2 regions of the Bacillus siamensis genome follow, and region 2 is predicted to be linked to the other one. Evidence: riboswitches for the same ligand, from Rfam matches in the RefSeq annotation. Region 2 holds a riboswitch; the other holds the start of a gene.
The links. A riboswitch is a leader RNA that binds a small molecule or an ion and turns the genes downstream of it on or off. The one in region 2 is predicted to bind lysine.
Positions count from the first base shown of each region.

Region 1: another riboswitch for lysine. It lies ahead of ABDB98_RS13015 (aspartate kinase); the one in region 2 lies ahead of ABDB98_RS15735 (amino acid permease).

Region 1 covers NZ_CP155579.1:2,656,141-2,671,460, reverse strand. Annotated here, with positions in the region: gene ABDB98_RS13045 (enoyl-CoA hydratase) at 1-284, shown strand, start outside; gene ABDB98_RS13040 (electron transfer flavoprotein subunit beta/FixA family protein) at 298-1,071, shown strand; gene ABDB98_RS13035 (electron transfer flavoprotein subunit alpha/FixB family protein) at 1,103-2,080, shown strand; gene ABDB98_RS13030 (alpha-N-arabinofuranosidase) at 2,293-3,783, shown strand; gene trxA (thioredoxin) at 3,936-4,250, shown strand; gene uvrC (excinuclease ABC subunit UvrC) at 4,398-6,170, shown strand; lysine riboswitch at 6,232-6,410, shown strand; gene ABDB98_RS13015 (aspartate kinase) at 6,536-7,765, shown strand; gene ABDB98_RS13010 (YslB family protein) at 7,813-8,259, opposite strand; gene sdhC (succinate dehydrogenase cytochrome B558) at 8,556-9,164, shown strand; gene sdhA (succinate dehydrogenase flavoprotein subunit) at 9,198-10,958, shown strand; gene sdhB (succinate dehydrogenase iron-sulfur subunit) at 10,961-11,719, shown strand; gene ABDB98_RS12990 (acyl-CoA thioesterase) at 11,779-12,216, shown strand; gene gerE (spore germination transcription factor GerE) at 12,337-12,561, shown strand; gene ABDB98_RS12980 (MarR family winged helix-turn-helix transcriptional regulator) at 12,750-13,190, shown strand; gene racE (glutamate racemase) at 13,198-14,016, shown strand; gene ABDB98_RS12970 (GerMN domain-containing protein) at 14,122-15,207, shown strand; gene rph (ribonuclease PH) at 15,318-15,320, shown strand, end outside.
Region 2 covers NZ_CP155579.1:3,169,354-3,184,673, reverse strand. Annotated here, with positions in the region: gene modB (molybdate ABC transporter permease subunit) at 1-77, opposite strand, end outside; gene modA (molybdate ABC transporter substrate-binding protein) at 58-855, opposite strand; gene ABDB98_RS15755 (substrate-binding domain-containing protein) at 973-1,899, shown strand; gene ABDB98_RS15750 (LTA synthase family protein) at 1,929-3,785, opposite strand; gene ABDB98_RS15745 (metal-dependent hydrolase) at 3,828-4,310, opposite strand; gene sspJ (small acid-soluble spore protein SspJ) at 4,493-4,633, shown strand; lysine riboswitch at 4,756-4,937, shown strand; gene ABDB98_RS15735 (amino acid permease) at 5,046-6,458, shown strand; gene ABDB98_RS15730 (class I SAM-dependent methyltransferase) at 6,505-7,419, opposite strand; gene ABDB98_RS15725 (iron-hydroxamate ABC transporter substrate-binding protein) at 7,567-8,505, opposite strand; gene ABDB98_RS15720 (FecCD family ABC transporter permease) at 8,754-9,791, shown strand; gene ABDB98_RS15715 (FecCD family ABC transporter permease) at 9,791-10,801, shown strand; gene ABDB98_RS15710 (ABC transporter ATP-binding protein) at 10,820-11,623, shown strand; gene ABDB98_RS15705 (regulatory YrvL family protein) at 11,661-12,083, opposite strand; gene ABDB98_RS15700 (oxalate decarboxylase family bicupin) at 12,149-13,309, opposite strand; gene ABDB98_RS15695 (YvrJ family protein) at 13,426-13,581, opposite strand; gene ABDB98_RS15690 (sigma-70 family RNA polymerase sigma factor) at 13,824-14,354, shown strand; gene rsoA (sigma-O factor regulator RsoA) at 14,358-14,594, shown strand; gene ABDB98_RS15680 (response regulator transcription factor) at 14,767-15,320, shown strand, end outside.

The DNA.
Region 1 (15,320 bases), 510 kb from region 2:
CCGGAGAAGAAGCGCTCAGCCTCGGGCTTGTCACAATAGGCGCCGAAAATGAAGAGGAGCTGCTGGAAAAGGCGAAAACGCTAGCGGGCAAGTTTGCGGAAAAAAGCCCGCAGTCGATGGCTTCCCTGCTTGAGCTTCTTTATTCAAACAAAGTCTATTCTTATGACGGCGGCTTAAAGCTCGAAGCAAAGCGCTTTGGGGAAGCATTTGCATCAGAAGACGCAAAAGAAGGCATTCAGGCATTTCTCGAAAAAAGAAAGCCTCAATTCGGTGGGCGAAGATAAAGGGGATAAGAATATGAATCTATTTGTACTGATGAAACGGACGTTTGACACAGAAGAGAAAATCGTCATTGAAGCAGGAAAGATTCAGGAGGACGGAGCCGAGTTTATCATTAATCCGTATGATGAATACGCCATTGAAGAAGCCATTCAGCTGAAAGAAGAGCATGGCGGAACCGTTACCGCCGTAACCGTCGGCGGAGAAGACGCGGAGAAAGAACTGCGCACCGCTCTTGCGATGGGGTGCGACCAGGCGGTATTAATCAATATTGAGGATGACCTGAGCGATCCCGACCAATACTCCATTTCCACGATCTTATATCACTATTTCAAGGACCGGGAATATGATCTGATTCTCGGCGGAAATGTCGCGATCGACGGCGGTTCCGGCCAAGTGGCGCCAAGACTGGCCGAACTGCTGAACATTCCTTGCGTCACCACGATTACAAAACTGACAATCAGCGGCGATGAAGCTGTGGCAGAGAAAGACAACGAAGGGGATACCGAGGTCATTAAAACCTCACTTCCTTTAGTCATCACGGCACAGCAAGGCTTAAACGAGCCGCGCTATCCGTCGCTTCCGGGCATTATGAAGGCGAAGAAAAAACCGCTGGAAGAGCTTGAGCTCGATGACCTCGGAATTGATGAGGATGATGCTGCACCGAAGCTCAAAACGATCGAACGGTTCCTGCCGCCGCAAAAAGAAGCGGGCAAACTGATCGAAGGAGAAGCCGCTGAGCAGGCGAAGGAGCTTGTCTCACTGCTGAGAAAAGAAGCCAAAGTCGTATAAACCGATATTAAAGAAACTGGGGGATGTCAGAATGGGAAAAAAAGTGATCGTACTCGGGGAAATTCGTGACGGCGCCTTACGGAACGTCACCTTTGAAGCCATAGCCGCAGGCAAAACCATTTCCGGCGGAGGAGATGTCATCGGCGTGCTGTTGGGAAAAGGCGCGGCTGATGCAGCATCAGAACTCATTCAGTACGGCGCCGATAAAGTATTTACGGCCGATGCACCGGGGCTTTCTCAGTATACGGCGGACGGATACGCCGCGGTTCTCGGGAATCTGATCGAAAATGAAAAGCCCGATGCGGTTATTTTCGGCCATACTTCTATGGGAAAAGATTTGTCACCGAAGCTTGCGGCACGGTTTGAAACGGGGTTGATTTCAGACAGCACGGATGTAAGCGTTACCGGAGACAACATCGTTTTTACAAGACCGATCTATTCCGGCAAAGCCTTTGAACAGGTGATTTCAACAGATCCTTTCATCTTGGCGACAATCCGTCCGAATAACATTCAGGCATTAGAAAGAGATGCAAGCCGCTCGGGTGATATTGAAGAGCTTGCGGTCCCGCCGGCAGATTTGCGGACGGTCATTGAAGAAGTAGTTAAAAAAACAGCGGACGGCGTGGATTTATCAGAAGCGAAAATCATCGTTGCGGGCGGCCGCGGTGTAAAAAGCAAAGATGGGTTTGAACCGTTAAAAGAACTTGCCGAAGTGCTGGGAGCAGCGGTGGGCGCTTCGCGCGGCGCGTGTGACGCGGACTATTGCGACTATTCTCTTCAAATCGGCCAGACGGGGAAAGTCGTTACACCGGATTTGTATATTGCCTGCGGGATTTCCGGAGCGATTCAGCACTTGGCGGGGATGTCAAACAGTAAAGTGATCGTTGCCATCAACAAAGACCCGGAAGCGGAAATATTCAAAATAGCGGACTACGGAATTGTCGGCGATTTGTTCGAAGTGGTTCCGCTCCTGACCCAGGAATTTAAAAAGGCCAATATTCATTCATAACCAAAACCCTCTGGCTTCATTTGTCAGAGGGTTTTGGTTTGTGATGATTGGTTCGTATAAATTATCTATTGTCAAAATAATAGATTGACATGTACGAACCAATATAATAAGCTTTCTGTAAAGCGCTTACATAATTATCCTTTCAGCATATATCCCAGATACATAGATTGGCTGTAGTGCTTTCATTCTTATTAAGAAAGGAATGATCAAGTATGTCTCACAATACGGCAGTCATTCAAACGGATATCACACGGGGAACCATTAACAAAAACATATACGGACATTTCGCGGAACACTTAGGAAGAGGCATATATGAGGGCATCTGGGTCGGAAAAGATTCCGATATTCCGAATACCGGCGGAATCAGGACGGATGTCGCCTCCGCCCTCAAACAGCTCCAGATTCCCGTTCTCAGATGGCCCGGCGGCTGTTTTGCTGATGAATATCATTGGGCAAACGGCGTAGGGGAACGAAAAACCATGCTGAATACCCATTGGGGCGGAACGATTGATTCAAACGAATTCGGCACGCACGAATTTATGATGCTTTGTGAACTGCTCGGCTGCGAACCGTACATCGCCGGAAACGTCGGCAGCGGGACGGTTAAGGAAATGGCTGATTGGATTGAATACATGACGTTTGAAGCGGGCACGCCGATGTCCGACTGGAGAAAGGAAAACGGGCGGGAAAAACCGTGGAAGCTGAAATATTTCGGTATAGGAAATGAGAACTGGGGCTGCGGCGGAAACATGAATCCTGAGTATTACGCCGATCTTTATCGGAACTTTCAAACCTATGTCCGCAATTACAGCGGGAACGAAATCTATAAAATTGCCGGCGGTGCGAATGTCGACGATTACCGCTGGACAGAAACATTAATGAAAAAAGCCGCTGATCTCATGGACGGGCTGAGCCTGCATTATTACACAATACCGGGCGACTTTTGGAAGGGAAAAGGATCAGCGACGGAGTTTACGGAAGATGAATGGTTCATCACGATGAAAAAGGCGGCCCATATGAATGAATTGATTACAAGGCACAGCGCCATTATGGATCAATACGATCCGGAAAAAAGAGTCGGTCTGATCATTGATGAATGGGGGACGTGGCTTGACCCTGAGCCTGGCACGAATCCAGGCTTTCTGTATCAGCAGAACACGATTCGCGACGCACTTGTCGCCGCCACGCATTTTCACATTTTTCATCAGCACGCAGACCGTGTGCAGATGGCCAATATCGCGCAAACCGTCAACGTGCTTCAGGCAATGATCCTGACAGAAGGGAAAAATATGCTGCTGACGCCGACATATCATGTATTTGATATGTTTAAGGTTCACCAAGATGCTGCTCTTTTAGCCGCAGAAACAAAAGCGGCCGAATACGAATGGAAAGACGGCAGGCTCCCGCAAGTCAGTATTTCCGCCTCCAAACAGCAAAACGGAGACATCCATATCAGCATGTGCAATATCGATCATCTGCATAAAGCTGACGTGAAGATTGAACTGCGGGGGATGAAAAAGACAGGGAAGCCTTCGGGAACGATTCTGCATGCTGAAAAAATGAATGCCCACAATACATTCAGCAGCCCTGAAAACGTCAAACCGAAGCCGTTTTCCGGGTTTACGCAGAAGGGCGGAAACCTGGAGGCGGAGCTTCCTCCGATGGCGGTTGTATTAATCACGCTGCCGGCGGGTCCATCTTAAGTTTTGAACGCCTGCTGACCGGTTATCATACATTCTATAAATAAGATTATTTTCGGCGGGTTCGGGAGAAAATAATATAAGCATTAAATTAGCATGAACGAATGGGAGATGCTATACTAAAAATCATCATTTGACAATTGGAGGAATAACAAATGGCTATCGTAAAAGCAACTGATCAATCGTTCTCAGCTGAAACAAGTGAAGGTGTCGTATTAGCTGATTTCTGGGCTCCTTGGTGCGGACCTTGTAAAATGATCGCGCCCGTTCTTGAAGAGCTTGATCAAGAAATGGGAGACAAACTGAAAATCGTCAAAATCGACGTGGATGAAAACCAAGAAACTGCCGGTAAATACGGCGTCATGAGCATCCCGACACTTCTTGTGTTAAAAGACGGAGAAGTGGTTGAAACATCTGTCGGCTTCAAACCGAAAGAAGCCCTTGAAGAGCTTGTAAACAAACATCTGTAAGCCGAAAGTTTCCATTACGGCTGCGGCAGGGCGATTCCTTTAAAAGGGATCGCCTTTTTTGATCTTCCAAAAGCTGAGAATGGAGAAAAACAAATGTTCGTGATACACTGAATGGACACAAGAAATGAATGTAAGGAAGGGTAACGTATGAATAAACAACTGAAAGAAAAGCTGGCCCTCCTTCCCGATCAGCCGGGCTGTTATCTAATGAAAGACCGTCAAAAAACAGTCATCTACGTGGGGAAAGCGAAAGTGCTGAAAAACAGGGTGAGATCCTATTTCACCGGTTCTCACGATGCAAAAACCCAAAGGCTTGTGACGGAGATTGAGGACTTTGAATATATCGTGACTTCCTCCAATCTTGAAGCGCTTATTTTGGAAATGAATCTGATTAAAAAATACGATCCGAAATACAATGTCATGCTGAAAGATGATAAAACCTATCCCTTTATTAAAATCACCCATGAACGCCATCCGCGGCTTATTGTCACCCGCAATGTCAAAAAAGACAAAGGGCGCTATTTCGGCCCGTACCCGAATGTACAGGCGGCGCGGGAAACGAAAAAACTGCTGGACCGCCTTTATCCGCTCAGGAAGTGCTCAAATCTTCCGGACCGCGTCTGTCTCTATTACCATCTCGGACAATGCCTCGCTCCATGTGTAAAGGATATTTCTGAGGAGACAAACCGCGAGCTTGTGGAAGACATCACCCGCTTTTTAAAGGGAGGGCATAACGAGGTCAAAAAAGAGCTTGAAGAGAAAATGGCAGAGGCGGCGGAAAAGCTTGAATTTGAACGGGCTAAAGAATTCCGCGATCAGCTTGCTTACATCGAATCGACGATGGAAAAGCAGAAAATGACCATGAATGACCTTCTGGACCGCGATGTGTTCGCTTATGCGTACGATAAAGGCTGGATGTGCGTTCAAGTCTTTTTCATACGCCAAGGAAAGCTGATCGAACGCGATGTCAGCATGTTTCCGATGTACCAGGAAGCGGATGAAGAATTTCTGACCTTCATCGGCCAGTTCTATTCGAAAAACAATCACTTTCTGCCCAAGGAAATTCTGGTGCCTGACAGCGTTGACAGGGACATGATCAGCGAGCTTTTGGAAACCGCCGTGCATCAGCCGAAAAAAGGCCCGAAAAAAGAACTGCTTCTGCTTGCGCACAAAAACGCGAAAATCGCCCTGAGGGAAAAGTTCTCATTAATCGAGCGGGATGAGGAACGGTCAATCGGTGCAGCCGAACGGCTCGGCGAAGCATTGAACATTTACACGCCGCACCGGATTGAAGCGTTTGACAACTCCAATATTCAAGGCACAAACCCTGTATCGGCCATGATTGTCTTTATTGACGGAAAACCGAATAAAAAGGAATACCGCAAATATAAAATCAAAACCGTAACAGGGCCTGACGATTACGGATCAATGAGAGAAGTCGTCAGAAGAAGATATTCGAGGGTGCTCCGCGAAAATCTCCCGCTGCCGGATTTAATCATCATTGACGGCGGAAAAGGGCAGATTAACGCGGCGCGCGACGTGCTTGAGAATGAGCTCGGCCTTGATGTCCCGGTAGCGGGATTGGCGAAAGATGACAAACACCGAACATCCAACCTTCTGATCGGCGACCCGCTTGAACCGGTATTTCTGGAGCGGAACAGCCAGGAATTTTACCTGCTTCAGCGCATTCAGGATGAAGTTCACCGTTTTGCGATCAGCTTTCACAGACAGATCCGGGGAAAAAGCGCCTTTCAATCCGTATTGGATGATATCCCGGGGATCGGCGAAAAACGCAAAAAAATGCTCTTAAAGCATTTCGGTTCTGTCAAAAAGATGAAGGAAGCAAGTCTTGACGATATCAAAAAAGCCGGTGTGCCGGCTGCGGCCGCTCAGCTGCTGTTTGAAAAATTGAAAAAATAGTATTGTGCTTTTCTGAAAAGTCTGCTAGAATGTGAACTAATTTCATAAGATCGTGTTATATGGTGAAGATAGAGGTGCGAACTTCAATAGTATGCCTTTGGAGAATGATGGATTCTGCGAAAAAGGCTGAAAGGGGAGTTCGCCGAAGTGAAACACATCCCATCGGTGTGCTTTGCTGGCTTTGCATTAAATAAATGTAAAGCTGTCAAGAATTCATTTTCTTGGAGGGCTATCTCGTTGTTCATAATCAATCGTAATGATATGAAAAAGCAATGAGAGCTATTCCTCTCATTGCTTTTTTTATTGTGGACACAACGCTCTTTTCTCCTCACCCGCACGAACCAAAATGTAAAGGGTGGTCTAGTATGGGTCTTATCGTACAAAAATTCGGAGGCACTTCCGTCGGCTCTGCCGAAAAAATTCAAAATGCCGCAAATCGCGCCATTGCTGAAAAGAAAAAAGGACATGACGTCGTAGTCGTCGTTTCGGCAATGGGAAAATCAACCGACGCGCTCGTTAATCTGGCGGCGGAAATGACATCTGAGCCAAGCAGACGCGAGATGGATATGCTTCTGTCTACGGGAGAGCAGGTCACGATTTCGCTTTTGGCCATGGCGCTTCAAGAAAAAGGATATGACGCCGTCTCTTATACGGGCTGGCAGGCGGGTGTCCGCACGGAGGCTGTCCACGGCAATGCGAGAATTACGGATATTGATATCACCGCAATTCAGGCGCAGCTTGCAGAAGGCAGGATTACAGTTGTCGCCGGTTTCCAGGGAGTAACCGAAGACGGCGGCATCACGACGCTCGGACGGGGCGGTTCCGATACGACGGCGGTCGCTCTTGCCGCAGCTTTAAAAGCGGATAAATGCGACATTTACACGGATGTTCCGGGCGTGTTTACGACAGATCCGCGGTACGTCCGGTCAGCGAGAAAACTGGCGGGAATTTCTTACGATGAAATGCTGGAGCTTGCAAATCTCGGAGCGGGTGTTCTGCACCCGCGGGCGGTTGAGTTTGCGAAAAACTACCAAGTGCCTTTGGAAGTGCGGTCAAGCACGGAACATGAAGCTGGAACATTAATTGAGGAGGAATCATCAATGGAGCAGAATTTAATCGTCAGAGGAATTGCATTTGAAGACCAGATTACAAGGGTGTCCGTCACGGGCCTGACAAGCGGGCTGACAACACTTTCAACGATCTTCACCGCGCTGGCGAAACGAAACATCAACGTTGACATCATTATTCAGACACAAGCGGACAATGGGGAAGCAGACATTTCTTTCTCAGTGAAAACGGAAGATTCCGCGCAAACGGTCGCTGTGCTTGAAGAATATAAAAACGCGCTTGACTATGAAAAAATTGAAACTGAAAGAAAGCTGGCGAAAGTATCCATTGTCGGATCAGGCATGGTCTCTAATCCCGGCGTCGCCGCGGACATGTTTGCCGTACTGGCGGAAAAAAATGTACAAGTCAAAATGGTCAGCACATCTGAAATAAAAGTATCAGCGGTTGTCAGTGACAATGATATGGTGAAAGCAGTCGAAGCGCTTCATGATGCGTTTGAGCTTTCTAAACAGCCGTCTGCCGTATAAACGGGCAGGCAAAAAGGCGGGACTTTTAAGTCACCGCCTTTTTTCAATTATACAGGGTCCTTCATATCCCATTTCACGGTCAGGACGACTTTATCCGCTCTCTTTTTGACCTGTTCATAAGATTCTGCAATCTGATCGTTCATCAATTGAATCTGTTCGGCTATAAAACCGGCTTCAAGCTGAAAACACGGCTCTTTCTGGTGTTTGAGCCTGCTGGAAACGAGCGGTCCTTCCAGTTCAAATTCCAGCTCTTGCTTTTTTGATCCTGTATTTGTCAAAGTTCCCCAGCCGGCTTTTTCAAAAAAGGCGGGGATTTCTTCCCATGATTGAAGAGGAAATTTGCGGGCGAGGCGTTTCCCCGCCCAATACATCATGGATGAATGCTCCGGGCCGAGGATATCCGGAAGCACGATTTCCCGGATTAATTCGTAGCCGTATGCGCTGACGCCGAGTTCAGTTAAAGGTTCTAAAGCTGCTTCATAATTATTCTTCATATTATGTATTCCCCTCTCTCCTTCGTTTATTATAGCTTAAACAGGGGGGAGGATTACAGGATGATCCTATAAAACACGTGAAAAAAAGTGAAAAAGGTATTGCAGGAAAATAAAATTTTCACGTCAAATAATCAATTCCGAAAATTATAATTTATGTACACGTTTTCTTGACGCCCTTTTGAGGGAGGAGTAAAATGAAATTGTCAATAAATTTTAATAAAGTGCTTACAATTGAAACGAAGTGGGGGCAGAGATTTTAGCACATTTCGCACTTAAATCAAACAGGGGGTAAAGTAATGTCTGGGAACAGAGAGTTTTATTTTCGAAGATTGCATTCCTTGCTCGGTGTGATTCCGGTCGGCATCTTTTTGATCCAGCATTTAGTCGTCAACCAATTTGCCGCAAGGGGAGCGGATGCGTTTAACAAGGCGGCCGGCTTTATGGACAGTCTGCCGTTCAGGTATGCGTTAGAAATTTTTATTATTTTCTTACCTTTAATTTATCATGCGGTTTACGGTGTGTACATAGCATTTACTGCGAAAAACAACGCTGGCCACTACAGCTATTTCAGAAACTGGATGTTTGTGCTTCAGCGTGTCACCGGTATTCTCACCCTTATTTTCGTCAGCTGGCATGTGTGGCAGACGCGGATTGCCGCACAGATGGGCGCTGAAGTCAACTTCGATATGATGGCGAATATTCTGAGCTCGCCGTTTATGCTCGGATTTTACATTGTAGGCGTTTTATCAGTTATTTTTCACTTTTCAAACGGCTTATGGTCTTTTGCGGTCACATGGGGGATCACGGTCACGCCGCGTTCTCAAAGAATTTCGACTTACGTTACGCTGATTATATTTTTAGCGCTTTCATACGTGGGTCTAAAAGCGATTTTTGCGTTTGTGTAAGAGAACTAGATTACTAGAGGGAGAGGGGCTATCATGAGTCAATCAAGCATTATCGTAGTCGGCGGGGGTCTTGCCGGCCTCATGGCGACAATTAAAGCAGCGGAATCAGGTACGGCCGTTAAATTGTTTTCCATCGTTCCGGTCAAACGCTCTCACTCGGTCTGCGCGCAGGGCGGGATAAACGGAGCTGTCAACACAAAAGGGGAAGGAGACTCTCCGTTTGAGCATTTTGATGACACGGTTTACGGAGGCGACTTTTTAGCAAACCAGCCGCCTGTAAAAGCGATGTGTGAAGCGGCGCCGTCCATTATCCACTTATTGGACCGCATGGGGGTTATGTTTAACAGAACGCCGGAAGGGCTCTTGGACTTCCGCCGTTTCGGGGGTACACAGCATCACAGAACAGCATACGCGGGAGCGACGACGGGTCAGCAGCTTCTTTACGCACTGGACGAGCAGGTGCGCAGATATGAAGTGGCGGGTCTCGTCACAAAATACGAAGGCTGGGAATTCCTCGGCGCCGTTCTTGACGATGAGCACACGTGCCGCGGTATCGTAGCCCAAAATCTGACCAATATGCAAATCGAGTCATTCCGTTCTGACGCTGTTATTATGGCGACGGGAGGACCCGGAATTGTATTCGGCAAATCAACAAACAGCATGATCAACACGGGATCTGCCGCATCAATCGTTTATCAGCAGGGCGCTTACTACGCTAACGGAGAATTTATTCAAATTCACCCGACTGCCATTCCCGGAGACGATAAACTCCGTCTGATGAGTGAATCGGCGCGCGGCGAGGGCGGAAGAGTCTGGACGTATAAAGACGGAAAACCTTGGTACTTCCTTGAGGAAAAATATCCGGCTTACGGAAACCTTGTGCCGCGGGATATTGCGACACGCGAAATCTTTGACGTGTGCGTGAACCAGAAGCTCGGCATCAATGGAGAAAACATGGTGTATCTCGATCTTTCGCACAAAGATCCGAAAGAGCTTGACGTTAAGCTCGGCGGCATTATCGAAATCTATGAAAAATTCATGGGAGATGACCCGCGCAAGCTTCCGATGAAAATTTTCCCTGCCGTTCACTATTCAATGGGCGGCCTGTGGGTCGATTATGATCAGATGACAAGCATCCGCGGACTGTTCGCGGCGGGTGAATGTGATTATTCAATGCACGGAGGAAACCGTTTAGGGGCAAACTCTCTGCTTTCCGCCATTTACGGAGGAATGGTTGCCGGTCCGAATGCGGTGAAATATGTTTCCGGACTTGAAACATCAGCTGAAGATCTGTCTTCTTCATTATTTGATTCCTACGTGAAAAAAGAAGAAGAAAAATGGGCAGACATCATGAAGATGGACGGCGATGAAAATGCCTACGTGCTTCACCGTGAACTCGGAGAATGGATGACGGCCAACGTAACGGTGGTCCGCCACAATGACAAGCTTTTGAAAACGGATGATAAAATCCAAGAGCTGATGGAACGCTTTAAGAAAATCAATATTAATGATACGACAAAATGGAGCAACCAAGGGGCGATGTTCACCCGCCAGTTCTCCAATATGCTTCAGCTTGCCAGAGTCATCACGCTCGGCGCATATAACCGAAATGAAAGCCGGGGAGCGCACTATAAACCGGATTTCCCTGAAAGAAATGACGATGAGTGGCTCAAAACGACAATGGCTAAACATGCCGGTCCGTTTGAAGCTCCGGAATTTGAATATCAGGATGTCGATGTATCACTGATTGCGCCCCGTAAACGCGACTACTCGAAGAAGAAGGTGGCGAAATAATCATGAGTGAGAAAAAGATACGGTTTATCATTACACGTCAGGATACGCCTGAAAGCGCGCCATACGATGAAGAATTTGAAATCAATTACCGCCCGAATCTGAACGTAATTTCCGCCTTGATGGAAATCCGCAGAAATCCCGTGAATGCAAAAGGGGAGAAAACTACTCCGGTCGCATGGGACATGAACTGTCTCGAGGAAGTATGCGGCGCCTGCTCCATGGTCATCAACGGCAGACCGCGCCAGTCATGCACGGCGCTGATTGATAAGCTGGAACAGCCGATCCGTCTGAAGCCGATGAAAACATTCCCGGTTGTCCGTGACCTTCAGGTTGACCGCAGCAGAATGTTTGATTCACTGAAAAAAGTGAAAGCATGGGTGCCGATAGACGGGACTTACGACTTGGGACCGGGACCGAGAATGCCGGAAAAACGCCGCCAGTGGGCATATGAGTTGTCTAAATGCATGACCTGCGGCGTCTGCCTTGAAGCCTGCCCTAATGTCAACAGCAAATCGAAGTTCATGGGGCCTGCCCCGATGTCGCAAGTGCGTCTATTTAACGCCCATCCGACGGGCGCGATGAACAAGTCAGAACGTTTAGAAGCTTTAATGACAGACGGCGGTCTCGGAGATTGCGGGAATTCACAAAACTGTGTTCAATCCTGCCCGAAAGGCATTCCGCTCACGACTTCAATCGCTGCTTTGAACAGAGATACCAACTTACAAGCATTCCGCAATTTCTTCGGAAGCGACAGAGTATAAGATATAGAAAAAGAGCCTCTTCCGCACGGGAGAGGTTTTTTTATAAGGAGCTGAAGGTGATGAAACAACCGCAATACATTGACATCCCGTTTGAAGAATGGAGACAGTCGTTTTCTTTCTTTACTGAAGTATCGGTTCGCTTTTCAGAAACGGATATGTTCGGCCATATGAATAATGTAACCCCTTTCATCTATTTTGAAGAAGCCCGGATCGCCTACTTTAAGCAGCGCGGCATGGAAGCGCAAAATGCGGAGACGATGACAGTCGTCGCAAGCCAGCAGTGTGACTATATGCGTCAGGTGATGCCGTATGAAAATCTGCGGATTTATGTCAAAGCAAGCTCTGTCGGAAATGCGTCCGTCACCCTTCATTACCTTGGAGAAAACGAGTCAGGCCTGCCGTGCTTTACCGGTTCCGTCGTTATGGTACAAGTATCAAAGACAAGCGGCAAAGCGGTCAGCTGGACGGAGCGGGAGAAAGGCATTCTGCTCGCCTGAACGGATAACTATTTCTTTAAGTGACGTCACCTCCGAAGCGGCTTTTACATATGATATCTTGACTATATAAACCCATTCGTTTCAGATTCGCTCTCACCTTAGCAAGGAGGGTTACAATACTTGAAGGAGAAAGATTTTCAATCAAAGCCGCTGCTGACCAAAAGAGAAAGAGAAGTATTCGAATTGCTCGTTCAAGACAAGACAACAAAAGAAATTGCAAGCGAGCTATTTATCAGTGAAAAAACTGTACGGAATCACATTTCAAATGCCATGCAGAAGTTAGGTGTGAAAGGGCGTTCGCAAGCTGTTGTCGAGCTTCTTAGAATGGGTGAGCTAGAGCTCTGATTCTTGCCGGTTTTCCTTCTTTACGAGAAGGAGCCGGTTATTTGTGTTGGCGCCCGGGGTGATAGGCATGCGCTGAAAATCCCGGCTTTTCCTTTTTCTCCGTCAGTCTTGCATTTTCTTAAAAAAAGAAGGAAAATAGACACGGAGCGTGAATAGCCCAGAAAGATCCTTGAGTGAGGGATGGACAAATGACATCAAAATCTGTAGAGCATGTTGCGGATATCGAAAAATCACTCCGCCATATCGCTGCGATCATTAAACAAAAAGGACGAGAAATCCTTAACCAATATGCAATTACACCGCCGCAATTCGTAGGCCTTCAATGGCTTTATGAATTGGGGGATATGACAATAGGCGAATTATCAGGCAAAATGTATTTGGCTTGCAGCACGACGACGGATCTGATAGACCGCATGGAAAAAAATAAGCTTGTCGAACGGGTGAAAGACCCTGCTGACAGACGGGTCGTCAGAATTCATCTTCTCGCTGAAGGAGAGCGCATTATTCAGGAAGTGATTTTAAAAAGGCAGGCATATTTGCGGGATATGTTTGAGACATTTTCCGAAGAAGAAACAGCCGTCTTCGAAAAATCATTATTGAAACTGCAGCATGAAATGAAAAGAAAATGAGGCGATTTTGTTGGAACAGCCGATAGGAGTCATTGATTCCGGGGTTGGCGGGTTAACCGTTGCTAAGGAAATCATGAGACAGCTACCGAAGGAAAATATCATCTACGTGGGAGATACAAAACGCTGCCCGTACGGCCCGCGTCCTGAAGAAGAAGTTCTTCAATACACATGGGAAATGACCGATTACCTGCTGGAAAACCACCATATCAAAATGCTCGTGATCGCTTGTAATACGGCCACGGCCATTGCCTTGGAGGATATTCAGCGTAAAACGGATATTCCGGTTGTCGGCGTCATTCAGCCGGGTGCGAGAACGGCGATAAAGGTGACGAAAAACCAGCATATCGGCGTCATCGGCACGATAAATACCATTAAAAGCAGAGCGTATGAGCAGGCGCTGCTCGGATTAAATGCAGACCTTCAAGTCGAGAACACGGCTTGTCCGCTGCTGGTGCCGTTTGTGGAAAGCGGACGGTTTCTGCAGGAATCGGCGGAGGAAGCTGTCGAAGCATCACTTGAGCCTTTAAAAGGTACAGCAATTGATACCCTGATTCTAGGATGCACGCATTATCCGATTTTGAAAGAACCGATTCAGGACTATATGGGAGATCATGTGAAAATCATTTCCTCCGGTGACGAGACAGCGAGAGAAGTGAGTACCATCTTGTCTTATAAAGGTTTGTTAAACCAATCGAATCATGCACCGGAGTATCAGTTTCTTACAACGGGAGAACGGAACGGCTTCGCAAAAATTGCCGAAGACTGGTTCGGCCATGAAATCGGCCATGTCGAGAGCATCTCCCTTCAAGAGCCGATCAGAAAATAAATCAAAAAACCCGCTGTTTACGGCGGGTTTTTTTGCGCATCCCGGTCTATTTCCCGGACAGGGCTCGTATACATCATAGTACAAACAGCCTTAGGAGGGAAAAGTATGCTGAAAAAAGGACCTGCAGTCATTGCTGCAACATGTCTTACTTCGGCTTTTGTATTATCAGGATGCGGTTTGTTTCAATCCGATAAAACAGCCGGGGAAATTGACCCGCCTCAAGACATTTCATATGTAAAGGGTGAAGCGGGGATACAGGCAAAATCAAAGCAATCAGAAAAAAACGGCACGTCTAAAGCCGACCAGCCGGCCAATACAGTCATGAGAGAGCTGTATCTGATTGATAAAAACGGCTATGTCGCAGCACAGACACTGCCTCTTCCGAACAGTGAGGGAACCGCAAAGCAGGCCCTTGAGTATTTGGTTCAGGGGGGGCCTGTCTCAGAAATCCTGCCGAACGGATTCAGAGCGGTGCTTCCTGTTGATACGACGGTAAATGTTGACATTAAAAAAGATGGTACCGCCGTCGCTGATTTTTCGAAGGAATTTAAAAACTATAAAAAAGAAGACGAACAAAAAATCCTGCAATCGATTACATGGACGCTTACCCAATTCAGCTCCATAGATAAAGTCAAAATCAGAATGAACGGGCATGAACTGAAAGAAATGCCTGTAGGCGGCACGCCGATTACGGGCGACTTAAGCAGAAAAGACGGAATTAATATTGAAACCGCCGGAGTGAATGATCTGACAGACACCCATCCGCTGACTGTATACTATCTGGCGGAAACAGAGACGAGCGAATATTACGTGCCTGTCACAAAGCGGATTGACAATTCGGAAACAAATGACATCACCGCTGCCGTTGAACAGCTCGCCGACGGGCCGGGCAAAGCAAGCGGGCTTTTGACGGACTTTAATAACGATGTTAAGCTGCTCAGCAAGCCGGAAGTAAAAGACGGCCGGGTTACACTTGACTTTAACAGCTCTATTTACGGAAGCGCCGATGAAAAAACAAAAATGGTCTCATCGGGCGTACTGGACAGCATCGTTCTCACATTAACAGAACAGCCGTCGATAAAAAGTGTTTCTATAAAAGTAAACGGAAAATCAGAACTGGTGAATGAAAAGGGTGAATCCCTTTCAAAACCCGTTTCGAGACCGTCACAAGTGAATACGGGTAGTTTTTAATTTGTGATTTTTGATATACTAGTAAAAAAGAGGTTAGCGTTCCGGGCTGCCTCTTTCTTTATTCACAATCCGGAACAAAAGGTTTATGTACATATAATCGGAGGTAAAATATG
Region 2 (15,320 bases):
GCCAAAGCCACCTCAAAAGACAATACGACTGGGGTGAAAAATTCCGAAGCCGTAATGTTACTTGGCAGTAAATCCATATTTCTTAAACACTTTCATCGCTGCATCTGACTGCAGATACTGATAAAACGCTTCTGCTTCTTTACGGTGCTTTGTATCTTTGACGATGCCTAGCGGATACACGATCGGATCGTGTGTTTTCACCGGTGCTTCATCGGTGATTTTCACCTTTTTCGAAATCAGCGCGTCTGTTTTATAGACAAGCCCGGCATCGACATTTCCGGTTTCAACATAGGAAAGCACCTGGCGGACGTCTTTTGCATAGACGACCTTATCTTTTACCTTGTCCCACAGGGATAATTTAGTCAATGACTGTTTGGCGTATTGCCCGGCCGGAACGGATTCAGGCGTGCCGAGCGCGATTTTTTCCGTGCTGTCTTTTTTCAGGTCATTCAGATGTGTAAGGTGTGCGCTGTTTTTCTCAGGCACGATCATGACCAGATCGTTTTTCAAAAGGTCCGTGCTGTCCTTTTTGTCGATATCGCCGTCTTGAACAAGCTTTTCGAATTTATCCTCGGCTGCCGAGAAGAATAAATCAGCTCCCGCGCCTTGGGAAATTTGTTTTTGCAGTGTGCCTGATGATCCGAAGTTGTCTTGAATGGCCACATTTGAATGTGATTTTTCGTAGTTGGTTTGGATTTCTTTAAGCGCGTCCTGAGCGCTCGCCGCCGCGGAAACGGTCAGTGTTACTTTTTCGTTTTGTCCGCCTTTGGCCGATTGTCCGGATGAGCAGCCCGCAGTTGCGAGGAAAACGCCCATAACCGCAGTTGTGAATAGTGTCGCTTTCTTTTTCAACATTGTGCACCCCTTATAACTGAATATCATTAGATCAAACTAATTATAACGTAATTGTACGTGAGGGTGCGGTTTTTTTTCAATATCTGAACCGTTATAATAAAAACGGAGCGTGATAATATGACAGAAGCCACTTCCTATACAATAGAAGAAGTTGCGGGCCTTTTGAAGGTCTCAAAACTGACAGTATATGATTTGATAAAAAAAGGACTCATTTCGGCGTACAGGGTCGGAAGACAGATGAGGGTCGATGAAGAAGACTTAAAACAATATAAAGCAAACATGAGGATGTCTAAAGAGCCATCAGCAGTCAAGGCGGCTGACCCGCCCCGCAGGCCGGAGCCGGAAAAAAGGCAGTCTGTTATCATCAGCGGCCAGGATGTGTCGATGGATCTCCTCAGCAAACAGCTGGAACAAAAAATACAGGCGTCCCCGCTCCGCAAGTACAGCGGCAGCTTAAACAGCCTGATCGAGATGTACCGGGGAGCCTGCGACATCGTCAGTCTGCATCTGTATGATGGGGAGACGGGGGAGTATAACATCCCGTATGTGAAGCGCATTCTTTCAGGAGAGCCATTTGCGCTCTTTCATGTCGTGCTTCGGCAGGCCGGATTATACGTGAAAAAGGGCAATCCGCTGAACATTCAGGGCTTTCAGGATTTGAGCAGGAAGGATGTCCGTATCGTCAATCGCGAAAAAGGATCAGGCGCGAGGGTGCTGCTGGACGAACAGCTCAGATCATTCGGCATCACGCCGTCTGAGGTTGCCGGCTACCATGACATTGTCACGGATCATTTGTCAGCGGCTTCACAAGTATCAGGCGGAAAAGCGGATGCGGGAATCGGTTCGCAGCATGCGGCGCATATAGCCGGCACGGATTTTATCCCGGTAATCAGTGAGCAGTACGATGTGGTCGTTTTAAAACAAAACCGGGAGCTTGTTCAAAGCGTGCAGGACATTCTCAATTCCGGGGAATTCAAGTCTCAGCTTTCTCAATTATCCGGATATGATACGAAAATGACCGGTCGGCTCATATATGAAACATAAAAAACCCCTCCAATGACGGAGGGATTTTTTTATTGTTTGTAAAACCGCAGCAGGTCGCCGTTTAATATTTTATCGGAGAGCATCAGTTCTTGTTCCGCTTTTTCTTTCTCATCGCTGCACACGCCTATGTCAGAAAGCGGTTCGCCCGTTTTGCGGCTGTAACACGTATTTTTCGTATAAATATGATCACCCGTGATAAAGCTGCCGTTTCTCAGCACAGCAAATGGAGTCCGCTCTTTGGAAAACAGGTCATTGCCGAACTGAATGCTGCCTTTCGTTTCAATGCCGAGCAGATGAAGCAGCGTCGGTCTTACATCAACCTGTCCCGCGGCGGAAGCGATCGTTTCCGGCTCACGGTCGGTCACCCCGGGAATATGAATGATAAACGGCACGCGCTGGAGCTGAACCGTATCAAACGGCGTGATTTCTTCTTTTCCCAAGAATTCGGCAAGTCCTTTATTGTGGGCTTCGGATATGCCGTAATGATCTCCCATCAGGACGATCATCGCGTTGTCATACAGCCCTTCTTTTTTCAGCTTGTTGAAAAAGTGTTTTAGCGCCTCATCTTCATAGCGGACCGTCGTCACATAACGGTTTAACAAATCACTGCTTGTGTCCGGTTCCTCAATGAGCTGATCCTGTTTATCAATTTCAAAAGGAAAATGGTTGGTCAAAGTCAGCAGGCTTGCGTAAAACGGCTGCGGAAGCTTCTTTAATTTTTCCGCTGACTGTTCGAGAAATTCCTTGTCCTTCAGACCCCAGCCCGTTGAATTTTCCGGTGTCACCTTAAATTCATCCGCGTCGAAAAAACGGTCGATGCCGAATGCCCCGTACATCTCATCCCGGTTCCAAAAGGCTTTATGATTGGCATGCAGAACGGCCGAATAGTACTGATGGTCTTTTAACGTATGGTACAGCGTATTGAACCGGTGGCCGCTTTTGGTGAAAAAAACGGCGCCGCTTGAAGACGGATACAGCGAATTCGCAGTAATGAATTCTGAATCTGAGGTTTTTCCCTGTTCGGTCTGCTGATAAAAGTGAGTGAAGTCATAGCTTTTTTTCCGCAGCTTATTCATAAACGGGGTAATCTCCCGCCCGTTGACCCGTTCATCCATCACAAAACGCTGTGTTGATTCAAGCGTGACAAAAATCACATTACGCCCTTTAGCAAGCCCGAACTTTGCATCGGACGGGCGGCTGTAGTCGGCTTGGGTGTAGTTCGCGACCGCGGCAAGACTGTCTTCGTCGGCAAACGCTTTAGCCCCTGCATTCAGCGTCTGCGAAATGGTGTCATACAAATGAAAGTGGAACAGGCCGATTCCTTTTACGAGCGCTTCACGATCAAAAGGATGCCTGAACAGCTTCGGCTGCTCGGCCTCAGACAGCGCAAGGTTGCACAGCATGAGGCCGGCTGATGCCCACGCATACGCTTTAACAGTCCGGGCGCCCGCTTTTCCCTTTCCGGCTTTATGTTTTCCCGCTAGGTAAAACAGAACCGCAATATCCGCGAATAAAGCGATGTACAGCGGGTGAAACAGCTCTTGGACGCTGCTTCCCATATCGCCCATATTGCTCGCCTGAAACAAAACCGGTATGGTGATAAAATCAATATAAAACCCGTAAAACACCGTATTCGCGATTAAAATCCCCGTCAGCATCACATTCGCCGAAAGCAGAAAGATCCGCTGCTTTTTTTCTGTCAGCAGCGGGCCGATGCCGAACAGCGGCACAATAAAGCTCAGCGGATTAATGAGAAGCAGACATTCCTCAAGAACCGAATTGTTCTGCAGATCAAAACCGAGCTTGTAAACGGCGTATGTTTTTATCCACATGAACAGGATGGACAGGCATAAAAACCGATGATTGCTGAAAAAGGATTTTTTCATATGTATGACTCCTCACCCTAAAAGCGAAAAGACGCTTTTTGTTTAAGAGATGCGGCCGTGAACCAATTCGTATAAATAATAGCAGGATACAATCGTTAACCCGGCCAGCACAAGCTGCTCCGAAAAGCTCCCCGTCCTCATATAAAGGGGAAGACGGAAGCGGATGGCGGACGGAAACAGCAGTTTAATGCCGTTGACGGTCCATGCGTCAAGCACAAGGTGGCTTGCCATTCCGATCATCAGTCCGGCGGAGATGCTCGGATTCGGGATATAGGCTGCCGTGATGAAAAACATAATAAGCATAAACAGCAGACTGTGTGTAAACGTTCTGTGGCCGAACACCGTGCTTACGATTTTGGACAGAACGGGCAGCGTTCTGCCGATTTTGCTTTTCGTGTGGCAAATATCGGGAATCAGCGCCCCGAGGGCACCCGCAGAGGTCATAAGGACCGGATCATACCCGTAATAATACGCAATTGCGGAACAAGAAGCGATGCCTCCCATGATGTGTGTTTTTCCTGTCATTTTTCGCTTCTCCTTTTTATTTTTGCCAAAATCCCCTGAATTACAAATATATCAAGAGAATGCATGTTTGATCAACAAACTTTACCTGTTCCGCCAAAAGGAAGGAGAACGGATTCCGCATATTCTGCCGCGGAAAAAGACACATTATAGGTGTACCTATATTTGATAAAGAGGTGATACAGATGGCTTTCTTTAACAAAGAAAAAGGCAAAAACAGCGATAAAAACAAAAACGTCATTCAAGGTGCGCTTGATGACGCCAGTGCAGCTTTGAAAGACGATCCGCTTCAAGAAGCTGTTCAAAAGAAAAAAAACAACCGCTGACTATATAAAACGGGTAGGGCGAATGCTCTATCCGTTTTCCGTCTAATTTTTCCCTTTGACAGATCTTTTTATCTCTGATAACCTCTGAGTAGAATTGAATGATAAAAATCCTCACTCTTTCTCGGTGAGGTAGAGGTTGCGCTTGATGATGAGTCGCACATGCCAGGCTGATAAGGGGCCGCAAAACATGTGTTAAAGGCATCAGCGCCGAAGTGTAAAGAAAGCCGATCCTTCTTTATGCTGGGACTGTATCTGAATAAGTGCAGGACTGCCGCGTGCTTTTTCGCGGAGGGCTATCCGGAGATCAAGGGTGTGTGTTTCTTTAAGCATGGACTTTTGTTCAGGCTTTTTTTGTGTGTAAATATGGTCTCGGGGTCTGGTCCGTACGAATGAACAACCAGGAGGTACAGGAATGGAACAGACGAAAAAATGGGGTTTTTGGTTATTAACGGCATTTGTCGTAGGAAATATGGTAGGCTCGGGCATCTTTTCCCTTCCGAGCACGCTCGCAAAAATCGCGAGCCCGTTCGGCGCTACATCGGCATGGCTTTTAACGGGAGCCGGTGTGTTAATGATCGCGCTTGTCTTCGGTCACTTATCCATCCGCAAGCCTGAGCTGACGGCGGGGCCGCAAAGCTATGCGAGAGCGCTGTTCAGTGATCGGAAAAAAGGGAACGCAGCCGGTTTCACGATGGTGTGGGGCTACTGGGTGGCGAGCTGGATCAGCAACGTGGCGATCATCACCAGCCTTGCCGGATATTTAACTTCTTTTTTCCCGATTTTAACGGATAAGCGTGAAATGTTTTCAATCGGCGGTCAGGCGGTTACACTTGGCCAGCTGCTGACATTTGCCGTATGTACGGTTTTATTATGGGGCACTCACACGATTCTCGTTTCCAGCATGAACGGTGCGAGTAAATTAAATTTCGTTACGACGTTTTCAAAGGTATTAGGATTTATCTTCTTTATCATTGCAGGTTTGTTTGTATTTCAAACGTCGTTTTTTGATCATTTTTATTTTCCGGTTCAGACAGGTCCTCACACGGTTGAGGGAATCGGCGGTCAGGTCCACAATGCGGCGATTTCAACATTATGGGCGTTCGTCGGAATTGAATCGGCAGTCATCTTATCCGGGCGCGCCCGTTCGCAGCGCGACGTGAAACGCGCCACCATTACCGGCTTATTGATCGCGCTCAGCATCTATATTATCGTGACATTGATTACGATGGGCGTGCTTCCGCATGGTAAGCTTGTCGGCTCGGAAAAACCGTTTGTTGACGTATTATACGCGATCGTCGGCAATGCGGGAAGCATCATCATGGCGATTTTGGCGATCCTCTGTCTGTTCGGGACGATGCTCGGCTGGATTCTTCTCGGCTCTGAAGTTCCGTATCAAGCCGCGAAATCAGGAGACTTTCCCGCCGCTTTTGCAAAAACGAATAAACAGGGAAGCCCGGTTGTGTCGTTAATCGTCACGAATGTGATGTCACAGATCTTTATCTTTTCGGTTATTTCCCGGACAATCAGTGACGCGTTTACGTTTTTAACAACGGCGGCGACACTCGCTTATCTGATTCCGTATCTCGTATCTGCGTTTTACAGCCTGAAGCTCGTGCTGACGGGTGAAACGTATGACGAAATCAAGGGTTCAAGAGTGAAGGACGGTTTCATCGCCATCCTTGCCTGCATTTATTCTTTTTACGTCATTATTACCGGAACGGCCGATTTAACGACCTTTATTCTCGGGATCGGACTGTTTTTCGTCGGTCTGCTGTTATATCCTTTCGTTTCAAAGAAATTTGCAAACAACAGACAATCCGTATAAAAAAAGACATCTCACGTCTGTGGGATGTCTTTTTTGGTGTCAGCGGTTACTTTTTGACGGCGTGTATATAATGAATGGTCTCGAATGCGGTTAAATGGTCAGTGCGCCCGCTGAAAAAACGGTCATTGATAACCGCTGGAGATAAATGTTCATAAATAAGCAGGCATGATGATTCTAACATTTTTTCAATTTCTTTATAGCTGAAACACGACAGCATCGGTTCTCCGCCTGCCGCAGCCATTTTCACCATGTTCTCCACTCTGTTTGACAGTCCTTTTTCTTCAAAGAGCGATTCATCCGCATAATCAAACACGATAGAGCTGCCGGGCGGGACTTCGGCAAATAATTGTGTAAGCAGGCGGGCCAGATGCTTTTTCGTAAGATAATATGACACACCGAGCAGGCTGAAAAAGGTTTTTCGGCGGGAAAAACCTTCCTGATTCAGACGGCTGAAAGAAAGCGGAGCCGTAAAGTCCATCGGCGCAAAATGAAGACGGCTCGGAATATCGCGCTCAAGACGTTTTAATCTGTTTAATTTGTCTTTCTGTGAAGCGCGGAGATCCACTTCAAAGATGTCTAAGCCGTTTGTCACCTCGGGATGCCTGAAACAGAAAGTATCCAGCCCCGCGCCAAGGATGACATACTGTTTAACCCCGAGCTTCACTTCATTCAGGAGCACTTCTTCACAATACGCCGCACGTGCTAACGGTGTAGGAGACAGCTGGACTTGAGTCACCCATTTTAAGATGTCATCCGGTTTGCCTTGAAGCCTCCGGGCCATGTCTTTGCTGAAAAATGATATACCTTGAATCAAATGATCGCTGATGTCCGACAGCTCTTTTTCAGATAAAAGATCTTGTGCCAAGAAATCATCAAATATCACCGGTGTGTCGTATTTACTGTGGTACGCCCTTACGAAAGCGGACAGCAGGGAAGTCATACTCGCCTTATTTTCTCTCATATTAAAGATCCTCCGTTATTTACGTCAATCTCCGGCCGGGAGAACCTTATTATACATGTTAATCCAAAAATGTAAATTATAGTATAAATGAATTTTTTTGTCAAGTTTTTGGCGTCATAAAAAGCCGCTGTGACAGCGGCTCCCGGGTTACTTTGTTAAGCTTTTTGTGATGTAGTCGAGCTGGCCTTCGAGTGAGATCGGGTCTGAGAAATAGAAGCCGATCGGATCAATGCGGTAGACATGGTTTTGCTTGACGGCATCGAGATTCTTCCAGATTGAACTGTCAAGCACGCCTTTGTCGTCACCGCCGGCCTGCCACGGCCCCATAAAGATATAGTCTCCCGCGAAGTCAGGCAGTTTTTCAAGTGAAATGCTGGCGTAGCCCGGCCCTTGATGAATGGCTCTTTCCTGCGTCAGTTTTGTGGCTTTCAGCCCGAGTTTGTCATAAATGATGCTTCCGCCGCGGCCGAAGTCTTTACCGAATACATAGATGTCTTTTCCGTTTGTCTGCATGATGGAGATGGTTTTTGAGCCGACCGCTTTTTGAACTTTTGTTTTAGCGGCAGCGGTTTTCTTATCCCATTCAGCCAGCCATTTGTCTGCTTTATCTTCAGTGCCCGTCATTTTCGCAAACTCTTTGAATTGATCAATGTTGCTGAGCTTGTCATATTTAATGGCGATGGTCGGCGCGATTTTTTCCAGTTTTTCAATATCGGCGCCTTGTGTCGTCCACACAACGATTAAATCAGGCTTTAAGTCAATGATTTTCTCAACGGATGTGCCGTCGCCGATGTTTGTCACACCGTTTGTTTTCCCTTTGTAATACGGGTTTTTAAATACGTTTTGCGGCGCGCCGACAACATTGATGCCGAGCTGTTTGAAGTCGCCGTAGTAGCCGTCAGCCATGACGACGACACGTTTCGGGTGCTTCGGAATTTTAATATTGCCGTTTTCGGCTTTATAAGTGACGGTTTCTCCTTTTTCAGAAGAGCCTTTCGTGTCTGAAGAATTTCCGCATGCGGCCAAAGCGGCGATGAGCAGCACGGCAATCAGCGCAGCGCCGATTTTCTTGTATGTATGGAACATCTGACATTCCTTCTTTCATAAAAAAATAGTGATAAAGAGAATCATTATCAGTGTGATTATATCACTGCTTTTATAGAGAAGCACGCTCTTTTTAAAGAAAAACTTTCTATTGTCATATGAAATTAGGTCTATTAAAAGAGAAGATAATAGTGCTATACTGAAACAAGTCATTGATAATCATTATCATTACCATTCTTGTTTTGAGAAAGGAAGAACGAGTGTTGGGTCTATTAAAAAAGAAGCAGACAATGACGGCTCAAGGGGCATCAGGGAGCGAAATCCAGTGGACGGCGCGTTCATTCCGGGCGGCTGTGCTGCTGTGTGCCGGTATTGCGGTTTTATTGATCGGCGCGGCCTTGTCTGTTTCCATCGGAGCTGCCGATATTCATCTGCGGACGGTGTGGGATGCTCTCTTTCACTTTCAGCCGCAAAATACATCTCATCAAATCATACGCGATCTGAGGCTGCCGAGAACTGCCGCCGCCGCGCTCGTCGGGGCTTTTTTAGCTGTGTCCGGGGCGATCATGCAGGGGCTGACGCGAAACCCGCTTGCTGAGCCTTCCATTATGGGCGTGACGTCGGGGTCGGGATTTGCGATCGCTTTGGCATTTGCTTTTTTTCCGGGGCTCTCTGCCGCGGGGCTTGTTTTGTGGTCCTTTATGGGAGCGGGAATCGGGGCGCTCATTGTGTTTGGCATCGGCCTGTTTTCAAAAGGCGGGCTGACACCGGTGAAGCTCGCGCTGGCCGGTACGGCGGTCGGCTATTTCTTAACGGGGCTTTCAAGCGCGATTGCGATCCGTTTTGATGTCGCTCAGGATGTGAAGTTCTGGTATGCCGGAGGAGTCGCATCCGTGAAATGGGAGGGCGTCCAGCTGCTTTTGACAGTCGGCGTCATCGGACTTTTGCTCGCATTTCTGATTGCGCGCTCAGTGACGGTGCTGAGCTTGGGTGAGGAGCTTGCTAAAGGGCTAGGGCAGTACACGGCGCTTGTGAAAGTCATCGGAATGGTTGTCGTTGTCCTCTTGACGGGGGCTTCAGTATCAGTCGCCGGAGCCATTTCTTTTATCGGCTTGGTGATTCCGCACATCACCCGTTTTTTAGTCGGTGTAGATTACAGATGGATTATTCCTTGTTCGGCGGTATTCGGCGCCGTTTTGTTAGTCTTCAGTGACATTGCGGCAAGACTCGTCAATGCGCCGTTTGAAACACCGGTCGGCGCTTTAACGGCCCTTATCGGCGTTCCCTTTTTCTTTTATTTGGCGCGCAGGGAAAGGAGAGGGCTGTAATGAATGTGAAATCGAAAAAACCGCTGGCGGTTATAGCCATTACGTTTTTGCTCATATGCATCGTCTTTTTTATCAGCTTAAATATGGGTGTGATCCGGATTGCGCCTTTCGATGCGTTACGTGTCTTTTTCGGACAGGGGGATGCCCGGGATCAGCTCGTTTTATTTGAATTCAGACTGCCGCGCATGGTGCTGTCATTGCTGGTCGGGGCCGGAATCGCTGTTTCAGGCGCTATTTTTCAAAGCGTGTCTCAAAATGACTTGGCGGAGCCGGGCATTCTCGGTATTAACGCCGGGGCGTCTTTGGCGGTTGTGCTATTTATCTTCTTTTTCCAAGGGTCTGCTGCTGATTTAAGCATGTTCAGTACATGGCTGCTTCCGGTGAGCGCTTTGGCGGGGGCTTTTCTGGCTGTGCTGCTCATCTATGTGCTCGCTTGGAAAAAAGGTGTTTCGCCTGTCCGGCTCATTTTGGTCGGGATCGGCGTTAATGCGGGGTTTAATGCGCTTCTCCTGATTTTTCAGCTGAAGATGGACCCGCGGGACTTCATGCAGGCGCTTGTATGGATTTCCGGTTCGATTTGGAATGCCAATTGGAAAATGGTGCTGTCCATTTTGCCGTGGCTGCTGGTTCTTTTGCCGTTCAGCCTCTATAAAGCGAGATATTTAAACGTGCTCCAGCTCGGTGACCAGCTGGCGGCGGGACTCGGCACCCGGGTCGAAAAGGAGCGGCGCATTCTGCTGTTTTCAGCCGCCGCCTTGGCCGCGTCATGTGTTGCGGCAGCCGGCGGAATCGCTTTTCTCGGATTGATTGCCCCGCATTTGGCGAGAAGGCTTACCGGGCCGCGCCATCAAACGCTTATTCCGATTTCGGCTTTAATCGGCGCATTTTTATTTCTGCTCGCTGATACGCTGGCGAGAAATGTGCTTGCGCCGTCCGAGGTTCCGGTCGGCTTGGTGATTTCCGTGCTCGGAGCGCCGTATTTTGTATGTTTGCTGATGAAAACGAAATAGAGGAAGGAGACTGCCGCGATGAACTCATTATCGGCGGAACAGCTTACTGTCGGTTATGGAGACCGTCTGATAGCGAAAGAATTGGACATCGCCATACCGAAAGGAAAAATCACAACGCTGATCGGCCCAAACGGATGCGGAAAATCAACGGTTCTTAAGACGATGTCAAGAATCATGAAACCGAAATCCGGCGCCGTCTATTTAAACGGACAGGCGATCATGCAAAAATCCACGAAGGACATCGCCAAGGAAATGGCCATCCTTCCGCAGACGCCTGAAGCGCCGAGCGGGCTGACGGTATACGAACTTGTTTCTTACGGCAGGTTTCCGCATCAGTCCGGAATGGGCCGCTTGAGTGATAAAGACCGTGATATGATCAAATGGGCGCTTGAAGAGACGGGGATGGCCGAATTTTACGACCGGCCGATCGAAGCGCTTTCCGGCGGGCAGCGGCAGCGTGTGTGGATCGCCATGGCGCTCGCTCAGGAAACGGAGCTGCTGCTTCTTGATGAACCGACCACTTATTTAGATCTCGCCCATCAGCTTGAAATTCTGCAGCTGCTGGACAAATTAAACAAAGAGCAGGGGCGCACGATTTTAATGGTCATTCATGATCTGAACCATGCCGCCCGTTTTTCCCATTATATGATTGCGCTGAAAAAAGGGCGCGTCATCAAGGAAGGGACAGCGGAGGAAGTCATGACGCCCGGCATATTGAAAGACGTGTTTCAGATTGACGCACAGATCGTTAAAGATCCGCGTACGAACAAACCCGTCTGCTTGACATACGATTTGATCCGGCATGAAAATGCCACGGTATGACGGTAAAAACGCAGAACCATTTCGGTCTGCGTTTTTTTTATTGCGTCCGGGGCTGCTTTTGCCCGGAGACGCATTTATCCAAAACGAAAAAAACCCCCGCCACAATCAGCTCCTCGGTCGTTGACAGCCAAATCTTTTCAATCAGTTTATCCGTCGTATACGCGGTCATCCAGAGGAACAGCAGCTGAACGGTGCTGGCTAAAAGAAGAAAAGGCAGCCTGCCCGTCCTAAAAAAAGTAAAGCTATGTATCATCAGCCGCTCAAGCGGTTCAAAACATAAACCGAGAAGAATAAAAAGCACGGAAAAAAGCAGGACGTACGCCATTGATCCGTAGCTCGTCCCGGCTAATGAAAAAACGGTCATCATCACGATGAAATACCCGAATAATACAGCGGCCGCTGCCAGGGCATACCTGAGCACCTGGAGAAAAAACAATTTCGGCCCGTTTTGATTGATCATCTGCTCAGCTCCTTTTTACACAGAGGAGACTTGCAGAGACGGACTCTGCAAGTCGGTGTGTGTCTTCAGCATTTCTTTTTGACGACAGGGTGTTTCTCTTTCGAAAGAATATCTGTAAAGTCCTTGCCCAGATCCAGATGCTGCTGGACAAATTTCTCAGGAAGCATGGCGAGCCATTGGTTCAGAGACACGTCGGCGTAGTGGTCATCCTTGAAGATTTCCAAGAAGACGAGCGGCTCATCCCCCAGATTCTCTACATAATGGCCCATGGCGAACGGAACGTAGCCGACATCTCCGGCCTGATAGTTGAAAGTTCTCGCATGGCCGTCCGAAGCAAACACCGTCATTCGTCCTTTACCGGAAATATAATACTGCCATTCATGTGTATTCGGATGCCAATGCAGCTCTCTCATTGCGCCCGGTTCGACCACGACAAGCGCTGAAGCGATCGTTTTGGACACTTTGAAATTTGTGGAATCCGCAATATATACTTTGCCGCCGTCCGTTTCAGCAGTCGGACCTTCATCCAGCAGACGGTAGGTGAACGGGTAAGGCACCTCGCCGTTCGGTCCTTCCACAATGTCATCTTTCAGCTTCCCGGGAACAGGTTCTTCAAAGATATATTTTTCTTTCCCCGGCAGTCCGGCAAGGTCTTTTTCTGAAACCCCGAAGTTGCTGGCGATGACATCAAGCGGCGTATGGGCAAGCCAGTCAGTTACTTGGAATGTGCTGTTTTCTGAGAATGAACCGTCATCAAAGACTAAAAGGAATTCACAGCCTTCTTTCAGCGCCTGAATGGAGTGCGGCAGGCCTGACGGGAAATACCACAGATCTCCTTCCTTCACGTCATCAATAAAACTGCGTCCCTGTTCATCAACAATTGTGACCCGCGCTTTGCCCGTCAGCATATATGCCCATTCCGCTTCTTTATGCCAATGCAGCTCACGGATGGCGCCCGGTTTTAAACGCATGTTGACAGATGCGAGATTTTTAGAAATCGGCAGCTCGCGGACAGTTACCTCACGCGCATATCCGCCCTTTTCCAGCCGATTATGCACATCTGAGAAAGAGAATTTCATATTATCCACCGTGCCGTGATCCGTTTCCGGCGGCGTCAGCATATCCGGATTTTGGCGGTCTCTTTCAAGGTTGCGCGGTATCGTGACGGTCGCTCCTTTGTCTCCTCTAATCGGCTGCGGGATATTGCAGTTGTTTTCTTTTGACATGTAAATCGTCTCCTCTCAAGCTTTGGTTTTCAGAAAGAGAATGTGAAAGGCCTTTCGTTTTCCCTTCTGCTTTGTTAAGTGATGCGTCCTGATGAAAAGTCAACTTCGTGTGAAAATTAATTTTTCATTTTCTGGTCTTTCAGCTCCGCCATCAGCTCGATCAGGGCGTCAAACTTCTTCTCAAACCGGGTGAGAAGGTACATGGCAATCAGAGCCGGAAAGCCGAGATTGCCGATCTGTCTGACAACTTCTTCTATAAAAACCTGATCCATCACCAGCCACCTCCTGACTTGACCTGCAGTCATGTATATAAGTGAAAGAACGTGCTGCTCTTGTAAACCTGATATCCGGGCGGAGGGTCTTTTTTTTGTTCCGGAAAAACCGGGACATAAGAAGTGTGGAACCTTAGTCGGAAAGGAGTAGTTTACTTTTTTTTGCTTTCTTTCATTTAATTTAAATAGGAGGCGGTTTTATGGACTATCAAGTTCTTTTACGGTCAAAATGCAAGGAAATCATGAAACATCCGATCGTCAAACATTTCTTGAGTGACCCTAAGCATTACGAGAAATTTAAAAATGTGCTCGAACATTCAGACGAGAAGGATGCAAAATCACTGGACGAACATTTTAAGCAGTTTTATAAGGAAATCCGGATCATCAAATATATGAATTCTATGATCCGGATTTTCTCCATCGACTTTGACAAGCGCATCCGCAAAAATCAGAAGCGCTATCCGCTTACGGTGGATCAGCCGGAAGGAGGTGAAGCGCTTCCCTATGAAATGGGAAAAGACGCGTATGAAGAGTTTCTGCGGCAGCAGGGGGATTTGAGCCAGCATGTCCAAAACCGGGATTTATACGAAGCGCTCCAGACGTTAACCGATAAACAAAAAAGCGTGCTGACGAATATTTACCTTCACGGAGCGACAATGAAGGAGATTGCCGAGTCTCTGGGGGAATCCAGGCAGAACATTTCCAATATTCATAAAAAGGGTCTCGACAATCTCAGAAAGCAGCTGGACAAGCAGAAAAAAGGGGGAAAATAAGCAGTGAACGGGCCATTTGACTTCAACAAGGGGAAAACAGATATCGACGAAATGGAACTCTTGATTTCGCGTTTTTCGCCAATGATAAAAAAAAAACTGAGCAATACGTCTTACCAGGAAAGAGAAGATCTGGAACAGGAATTGAAGATTAAAATCGTAGAGAAAGCGGACATGCTGTTATGCCAGGAAGTGCCGGGATTTTGGGAATTTATTCTTCATCTTATAAATGAAAGCTCCTGACAAAGCGGCGGGATGATTGGGATTCCGCTCTGACACCGCGAGAAAAACGAGAGGAGATGTCCGGTCTCGTTTTTCTTTTCTGTTTCCCCGCAAGACCTCCGCACTAAAAAAGTACCAAATCTTATCCATATAATGATATGATGAAAAAAACAAAGAGAAAGGAACGTCCAAGGTGGAAAATGCGTCAATTTTAATTGTAGACGATGAGAAGGCGATCGTTGATATGGTCAAGCGCGTTCTCGTCAAAGAAGGCTATCACAACATTAAGACGGCAGGCAGCGCAGAGGAAGCGATTGAGTTTGTTAAACATGAGACAGCGGATCTGCTCGTGCTGGATGTGATGATGGAAGGCATGTCCGGTTTTGAGGCATGCGCCGAAATCCGGAACTATACAGACGCTCCGATCTTTTTTCTGACTGCCCGGTCGTCTGATGCGGATAAGCTGTCAGGATTTGCATTGGGAGCTGACGATTATATAACAAAGCCGTTTAATCCGCTGGAATTGGCGGCGCGGATCAGGGCGACATTGAAGAGAACCTATAAGCGCGAAGAGAAAACGTACTCATACAGCCATTTTTCCTATTCGCCGCAAAACGCCGAGCTGATTGTCGGGGGCGAGCCCGTCAGCTGCTCCGCACAGCTTCTGCAATTGCTTCAATATTTCTGTGAACATCCTGATGTGGTGCTCTCGAAAGATCAGATCTATGAAAAAGTGTGGGGCTATCC